Bradyrhizobium sp. WD16: one gene and its partner. The protein of the gene in region 2 interacts with the protein of the main gene of each other region in a pairwise test. Links are inferred from orthologs where the notes say so. Each region holds a gene or a part of one and is shown on either strand. Other genes may lie near its edges. The genes, in order: ftsH and hflC.

Region 1 (3,251 bases), 1.0 Mb from region 2 along the record:
TCCGTGCCCGACCTAGGCTCACCATCATGTCAGGCCGTCCAATACCCTCCAGCACCACCCAGTCCGTCTATGAGCGGCTACGCGCCGAAGTGCTCAGTGGCCAGCACCGCCCCGAGCAGCGCCTCAAGATCAGCGAGATCGGCGCCAACCTGAACGTCAGTATCGGCGCCGTGCGGGAGGCGCTGTCCCGCCTTACCTCGGAGGGCCTCGTCACCGCCGAGCCGCAACGCGGCTTCCGAGTCGCTCCGGTCTCGGTCGCCGACCTGCGCGACCTCTGTGCGGTACGGATCGATCTGGAAATCTCTTGTCTGCGCCGCTCCATCGCCAATGGCGACGTCGCCTGGGAGGCAGCGGTGCTGGCGAGCCATCACCGGCTTGCCGGCACACCGATGATGAGCGAGACGGGCGGCTTCGATCAGGGCTGGAGCGCCGCCCATACCGAGTTTCATCGCATCCTTGCCTCTGCCTGCGGCAGCCCGTGGCTGATGAAGCTGCGCCAGATGCTGTTCGTCCACAACGAACGCTACCTCGACCTCGCGCTGGCGGCGGACAAGGGCGACCGCGACATTGGCCCGGAACATCGGGAGCTGATGGAAGCAGCCCTGGCGCGCGACGCCGAGCGGGCAGCACAGCTGATGACCAAACACATCACCCGAACCGCGGCCTCGATCGAGCATGGCCTCGCACGGCCGCCAGCCAACGACCGCGCCTGATCGGGCGATCAAGGCTGCACCAATGAAAACCGCCGGATGCGGGCGCATCCGGCGGTTCGAGAGTTCACTTCGAGAGAGCAACGAGAGGCATCAAGCCTGAGGCTGGGGCTCAGTGCCGATGTCCGGCTCCGGCCGTGGCCGCGGCCGGCCGGCCGGCGGGACCGCGGAAGTTCGCGGCGTCGTCGGCTCCAGCACCGATTCCCGATTCGGCTTCTTGCCGTTGAGCAGATCGTTGATCTCGTCGCCAGACAGCGTCTCGAATTCGAGAAGGCCCTTGGCGAGAGTCTCGAGCTGGTCGCGCTTGGTGGTCAGGATATGGGTCGCCTCCTGATAGCCCTCCTCGACCAGACGGCGGATTTCCACATCGATCTTCTGCGCCGTGGCTTCGGAGACGTTCTGCGTGCGCGACACCGACATGCCGAGGAACACCTCGTCCTGGTTCTCGCCGTAGGACACCGTGCCGAGCTCGTCCGACAGACCCCAGCGCGTCACCATCATGCGCGCGAGACGCGTCGCCTGCTCGATGTCAGAGGCGGCACCGGAGGTCACCTTCTCCTTGCCGAAGATCAGCTCCTCGGCAACGCGGCCGCCCATCATGATGGCGAGACGCGAGGTCATCTGCTCCAGGGACATCGACAGCTTGTCGCGCTCCGGCAGCTGCATCACCATGCCCAACGCGCGACCACGCGGGATGATGGTGGCCTTGTGCACCGGGTCGGTAGCTTTGACGTTGAGCGCGACGATGGCGTGACCGCCCTCGTGATACGCAGTGAGGAGCTTTTCCTCTTCGGTCATGACGAGCGACTTGCGCTCGGCCCCCATCATCACCTTGTCCTTGGCGTCCTCGAATTCGTTCTGGGTGACCATGCGCTTGTTGCGCCGGGCGGCCATTAAGGCGGCTTCGTTGACGAGGTTCATCAGGTCGGCGCCCGAGAAGCCCGGGGTGCCGCGCGCGATCGTCTTGAGATTGATGTCCGGCGCCAGCGGCACCTTGCGGACGTGAACCTTGAGGATCTGCTCGCGGCCGACCACGTCGGGATTGGGCACGATCACCTGGCGGTCGAAACGGCCCGGGCGCAGCAGCGCCGGGTCGAGAACGTCGGGCCGGTTGGTCGCAGCGATCAGGATGACGCCTTCATTGGCCTCGAAGCCGTCCATCTCGACCAGCAGCTGGTTCAACGTCTGCTCGCGCTCGTCATTGCCACCACCGAGGCCGGCACCGCGATGGCGGCCCACGGCGTCGATTTCGTCAATGAAGATGATGCACGGCGCGTTCTTCTTGGCCTGTTCGAACATGTCGCGGACGCGCGAGGCGCCGACGCCGACGAACATTTCGACGAAGTCCGAGCCGGAAATGGTGAAGAAAGGCACGTTGGCCTCGCCGGCCACGGCGCGGGCGATGAGGGTCTTGCCGGTGCCCGGAGGACCAACCAGCAGCAGACCGCGCGGGATGCGGCCGCCGAGACGCTGGAACTTGCCCGGGTCACGCAGGAATTCGACGATCTCCTGGAGGTCCTGCTTGGCCTCGTCGACGCCGGCGACGTCCTCGAACGTGACGCGGCCGTGCGCTTCGGTCAGCATCTTGGCGCGCGACTTGCCGAAGCCCATAGCCTTGCCGGCACCGCCCTGCATCTGGCGACTCAGGAAGATCCAGACGCCGATCAGGGCGATGAAGGGCAGCCACGACACCAACAGCGACACGAACCACGGGACATTGTCGCCCGGCGGACGCGCGGTGATCGACACCTTACCGTCATAGAGGCGTTTCACCAGGGTCGGATCGTTGGGCGCGTAGGTCTGGAAGCTGCCACCATTGGTGAAGGTGCCATGGATCTCCTGGCCCTGGATCACCACGTCGCGGACGTGAGCCTGGTCGACCTCGGACAACAGCTGCGAGAAGGAAATATCCTGCGATGAGGCGCGCTGAGCCGGATTCTGGAACAGCGTGAACAACGCCAACAGCAGCAAGACGATGATGACCCAGAGGGCAAAATTGCGCAGATTGGCGTTCATTCGGATTCCTTCGTGGCCGGCATCAGCACGGCCGATTTTCTCATCACCCCAGCCTCTCCATTGCCGCCTGAACCCCCCGAGGGGCGTCGAAATGGCAGATGGTCGGGACCGGTCGTCATACGCACTCGTGCTGCCGGCCGATTTCGGGCCAAGTGAGCCAAGTGAGCTGGAGAGAAGTATGCTTTCCAACCAAGGCTAAATTTGAACCAAGCCTCTGAACCAAGCTTCCGGCCAAATCGTATCCTCCCTTCGGCGGATCACCGATTTGAACACGAGCTTTCGGCTCGGACACGGCGACGGCTACAGCCCTACAATCTAGGTGTCCCCTCGGCCACTGCCAAGGGAACCCCTTGAGACTATTTAGCGCATTTTGCCGCTGCTCCGCGACAAATCGGGGCCTTGCCCCCACCCGTCGGTCGCTTGGTTAAAGTTCGTTCTCTGGTACCGCCGACCGCGGCGCGCGTCGCGGCGGTGCCGGCGCCACCGAGACACCTTTTGTCCCCAGACTGACGACGGCTCCCGCCA
Region 2 (3,313 bases):
TCCATGGCGCCGTCATGGCGCCCGATTAACCTCGTTAGTTGATGGTCGACCCGGCCTTCTGTCGCGGCGCCAGTCGCGTTGTAAGGGTGCCGGGCGTCCCCTATAAAGCCCACCGGATCGCGCCGGTCCCGCTGCCGCCCTCGCCGGTCGGCCAGTGAAGCCGCGCCAGGGAGAGTTTGATGTCGTGGAAGAACCAGGGTGGCGGTCCGTGGGGCCCGGGTCCGAAGGGGCCCTGGGGCTCGGGACCGCAGTCGTCGGGACCGCGTCCGCCGGATCTCGAGGACATTCTGCGGCGCGGCCAGGACCGTCTGCAGTCGCTGCTGCCCGGCGGCCACTTCTCGACCATGGGGATCGCGCTCCTGGTCGTCGCCGTACTCGCGGTCTGGGGCCTGTCGGGGTTCTTCCGGGTGCAGTCTGAAGAACTCGGCGTGGTGCTGCGTTTCGGCAAGCACGTGCGCACCGTCCAGCCCGGCCTGAATTATCACCTGCCTTATCCGATCGAGACGGTGCTGCTGCCCAAGGCGCTGCGCGTCTCGACGCTGAGCATCGGCATGCGCTACGACGAGGCGCGGCGCGGCGGCGGCTTCCGCGACGTGCCGGAAGAGAGCCTGATGCTGACCGGCGACGAGAATATCGTCGACGTCGATTTCACGGTGCTCTGGCGCATCAAGCCCGATGGGGTCGGCGACTACCTGTTCAACATCCAGAACCCGGAAGGCACGGTGAAGGCGGTGGCGGAGAGCGCCATGCGTGAGGTGATCGGCCGCACCAACATCCAGCCGATCCTGACCGGTGCGCGCGCACCGACCGAGGCGGCGGTGCAGGAGCTGATGCAGAAGACGCTGGATACCTACAAGTCCGGCATCCTGGTGCAGCAGGTGCAGATGCAGAAGGTCGATCCGCCGGCGCAGGTGATCGATTCCTTCCGCGACGTTCAGGCGGCCCGCGCCGATCTCGAGCGCCTGCAGAACGAAGCCCAGACCTACGCCAACCGCGTCGTTCCCGACGCCCGCGGCCGCGCCGCCCAGATCCTCCAGGTGGCCCAGGGCTACAAGGAGCAGGCGGTCGCCGAGGCCAAGGGCCAGACCGCGCGGTTCCTCAAGGTCTATGACGAATACAAGAAGGCGCCGGACGTTACCCGCCAGCGCATTTATCTCGAGACCATGGAGCGCGTGCTCGGCGCCGCCGACAAGGTGGTGATCGATCCGGGCGCCGGTGGCCCAGGCGTCGTCCCCTATCTGCCGTTGTCGGAGCTGGCGCGGCGGCCACCGCCGGCCCAGGCGCCGGCGCAATCGAATACCAGTGGGAGCAACCGATGAGATCCAGCGTTTCGGGCGTCGTCGCGCTGCTGGTGCTGCTCGCCGTCATCATCGTCGTCTATTCCTCCGCCTTCACCGTCCGCCAGACCGAACAGGCCCTGGTGGTGCGCTTCGGCGAGCCGGTCCGTGTCGTCACCGAACCGGGGCTGAACTTCAAGGCGCCGTTCGTCGACGCTGTGATCAGCATCGACAAGCGGATCCTCGACCTCGAGAATCCGTCCCAGGAAGTGATTGCCTCCGACCAGAAGCGTCTGGTGGTGGACGCCTTCGCCCGTTACAGCATCAAGGACGCGCTGCGGTTCTATCAGCGCGTCGGCTCGATCCAGGCGGCCAATCTGCAGCTGACGACGTTGCTCAACTCGGCGCTCCGCCGGGTGCTCGGCGAGGCCACCTTCATCCAGGTGGTGCGCGACGAGCGCGAAGCCTTGATGCGGCGGATCCGCGAGCAGCTCGACCGCGAGTCCGACATCTACGGTATTTCGGTGGTCGACGTCCGTATCCGCCGCGCCGATCTGCCCGAGCAGAACAGCCAGGCGGTCTACCAGCGCATGCAGACCGAACGTCAGCGCGAGGCCGCCGAGTTCCGCGCCCAGGGCGGCCAGAAGGCTCAGGAGATCCGCTCCACCGCCGACCGCCAGGCCACCGTGATCATCGCCGAGGCCAACTCCCAGGCCGAGCAGACCCGCGGCGAGGGCGACGGCGAGCGCAACCGTATCTTCGCCGAGGCCTACAACAAGGATAAGGACTTCTTCGCCTTCTACCGTTCCATGTCGGCCTACGAGACCGGCCTGAAGGCGGCCGATACCCGTTTCCTGCTGCGGCCGGATTCGGATTTCTTCCGCTATTTCGGCAGCGCTGCCGGCGCGACGGCGAAGCCGGCACCAGCCCCTGGCCAGCCGGCGGGCGGTTCGGCTACACAGCAATAGCGTCTCAAGACCGCAAGGAAAGCCGGCATCGCCGGCACCAGCGCGGTGGATCTGACGCGCGTACGCCCGTCAGATCCAAAACCGCACTAGAATCAGATTGATGCTAGTGTCCCTTGGTTTCCAATGTTCGTATGAGCGCCTGTTGGAAACGGGACACTAGCGAGCCGCCCGGCTGCGGGCGGCTCGAACGAAACCTAAGGGGCGGGGAACAGGTGGCGATGAGGTCGATCGGGTTCGCGGATTTCCTCATCGGCATCGGCGTGCTCCTGGTGATCGAAGGCCTGCTGTTCGCGGCCGCTCCGAACTGGATGCGCCAGGCGATGCGCAGCGCGCTCGTCACCCCGGACAACATCATGCGCGCCGCCGGCATCGGATCGGCGGTGATCGGGCTGATCCTGATCTGGTTGATCCGGCGCTGAGCGCGATCGGTTGCGCCTGACTGATTGACGGTTGAACCGCCGCTCCGGCATGGCATTCTAGTGTCCCGTCTCCGAATTACCGTGCGAGGGTGAGGCAAATGAAGCGGTAATTCGGAGACAGGACACTAGCCGCTGGCCAGGCCTGTATTCCGCCGCAATCCGGGCCTTGATCGGCGCCGAGGCGTCGGCTCGCGCGAGGTGCTTGCGCCAGCAGCGCGGCCGGCGCAGTCTCAGATGGCCTGGCGCCAGATCTCCGTTTTACCAGGACCCGTTTTACCAGGACCCGTTTTCCAGGAGTCGACCACCCAATGACCGACGCAATCTCCGCATTGACCGCCTGCCGCGCCGCCCCCACCGTCCGTCGCGGGGTCTCGGCGCGAGGGCTGGTCCGTGCCATCGCCGGCGCAGGCCTGATGGCCATGCTGATGGCGTCGCCAGCCTCGGCGCGGGGTCCCGAGGCGATCGCCGACGTTGCCGAGAAGGTGATCGAGGCGGTGGTCAATATCTCCACCTCGCAGACGGTGGACGGCCGCGAGGGCGCCCAGGCGATGCCGCAGCTGCCCCCCGGTTCGCCCTTCGAGGATTTCTTCGAGGACTTCTTCAAGAACCGCCGCGGCCGCGGCGGCGACCGCAATGCCGACAAGGGCGG

Evidence for each region.
Region 1: the proteins of hflC (region 2) and ftsH interact in binary tests that used the Escherichia coli proteins (3 or more experiments, as listed by UniProt). The link is inferred for Bradyrhizobium sp. WD16 from one-to-one orthologs.

What each region holds. Positions count from the first base shown.
Region 1 is NZ_CP028908.1:2,254,921-2,258,171, reverse strand. The notes cover bases 266-3,203. They hold ftsH (ATP-dependent zinc metalloprotease FtsH), read right to left. Parts: upstream 2,727-3,203; coding sequence 804-2,726; downstream 266-803. Other genes in these bases: tilS (tRNA lysidine(34) synthetase TilS), read right to left, coding at 3,151-3,203; DB459_RS10460 (GntR family transcriptional regulator), read left to right, coding at 266-713. In the rest of the region: more of DB459_RS10460, read left to right, coding at 27-265; more of tilS, read right to left, coding at 3,204-3,251. UniProt on the Escherichia coli protein: Acts as a processive, ATP-dependent zinc metallopeptidase for both cytoplasmic and membrane proteins. Plays a role in the quality control of integral membrane proteins.
Region 2 is NZ_CP028908.1:3,264,720-3,268,032, forward strand. The notes cover bases 281-3,280. They hold hflC (protease modulator HflC), read left to right. Parts: upstream 281-1,315; coding sequence 1,316-2,245; downstream 2,246-3,280. Other genes in these bases: hflK (FtsH protease activity modulator HflK), read left to right, coding at 281-1,319; DB459_RS15080 (DUF2065 domain-containing protein), read left to right, coding at 2,464-2,664; DB459_RS15085 (Do family serine endopeptidase), read left to right, coding at 3,078-3,280. Outside these bases: more of hflK, read left to right, coding at 180-280; more of DB459_RS15085, read left to right, coding at 3,281-3,313.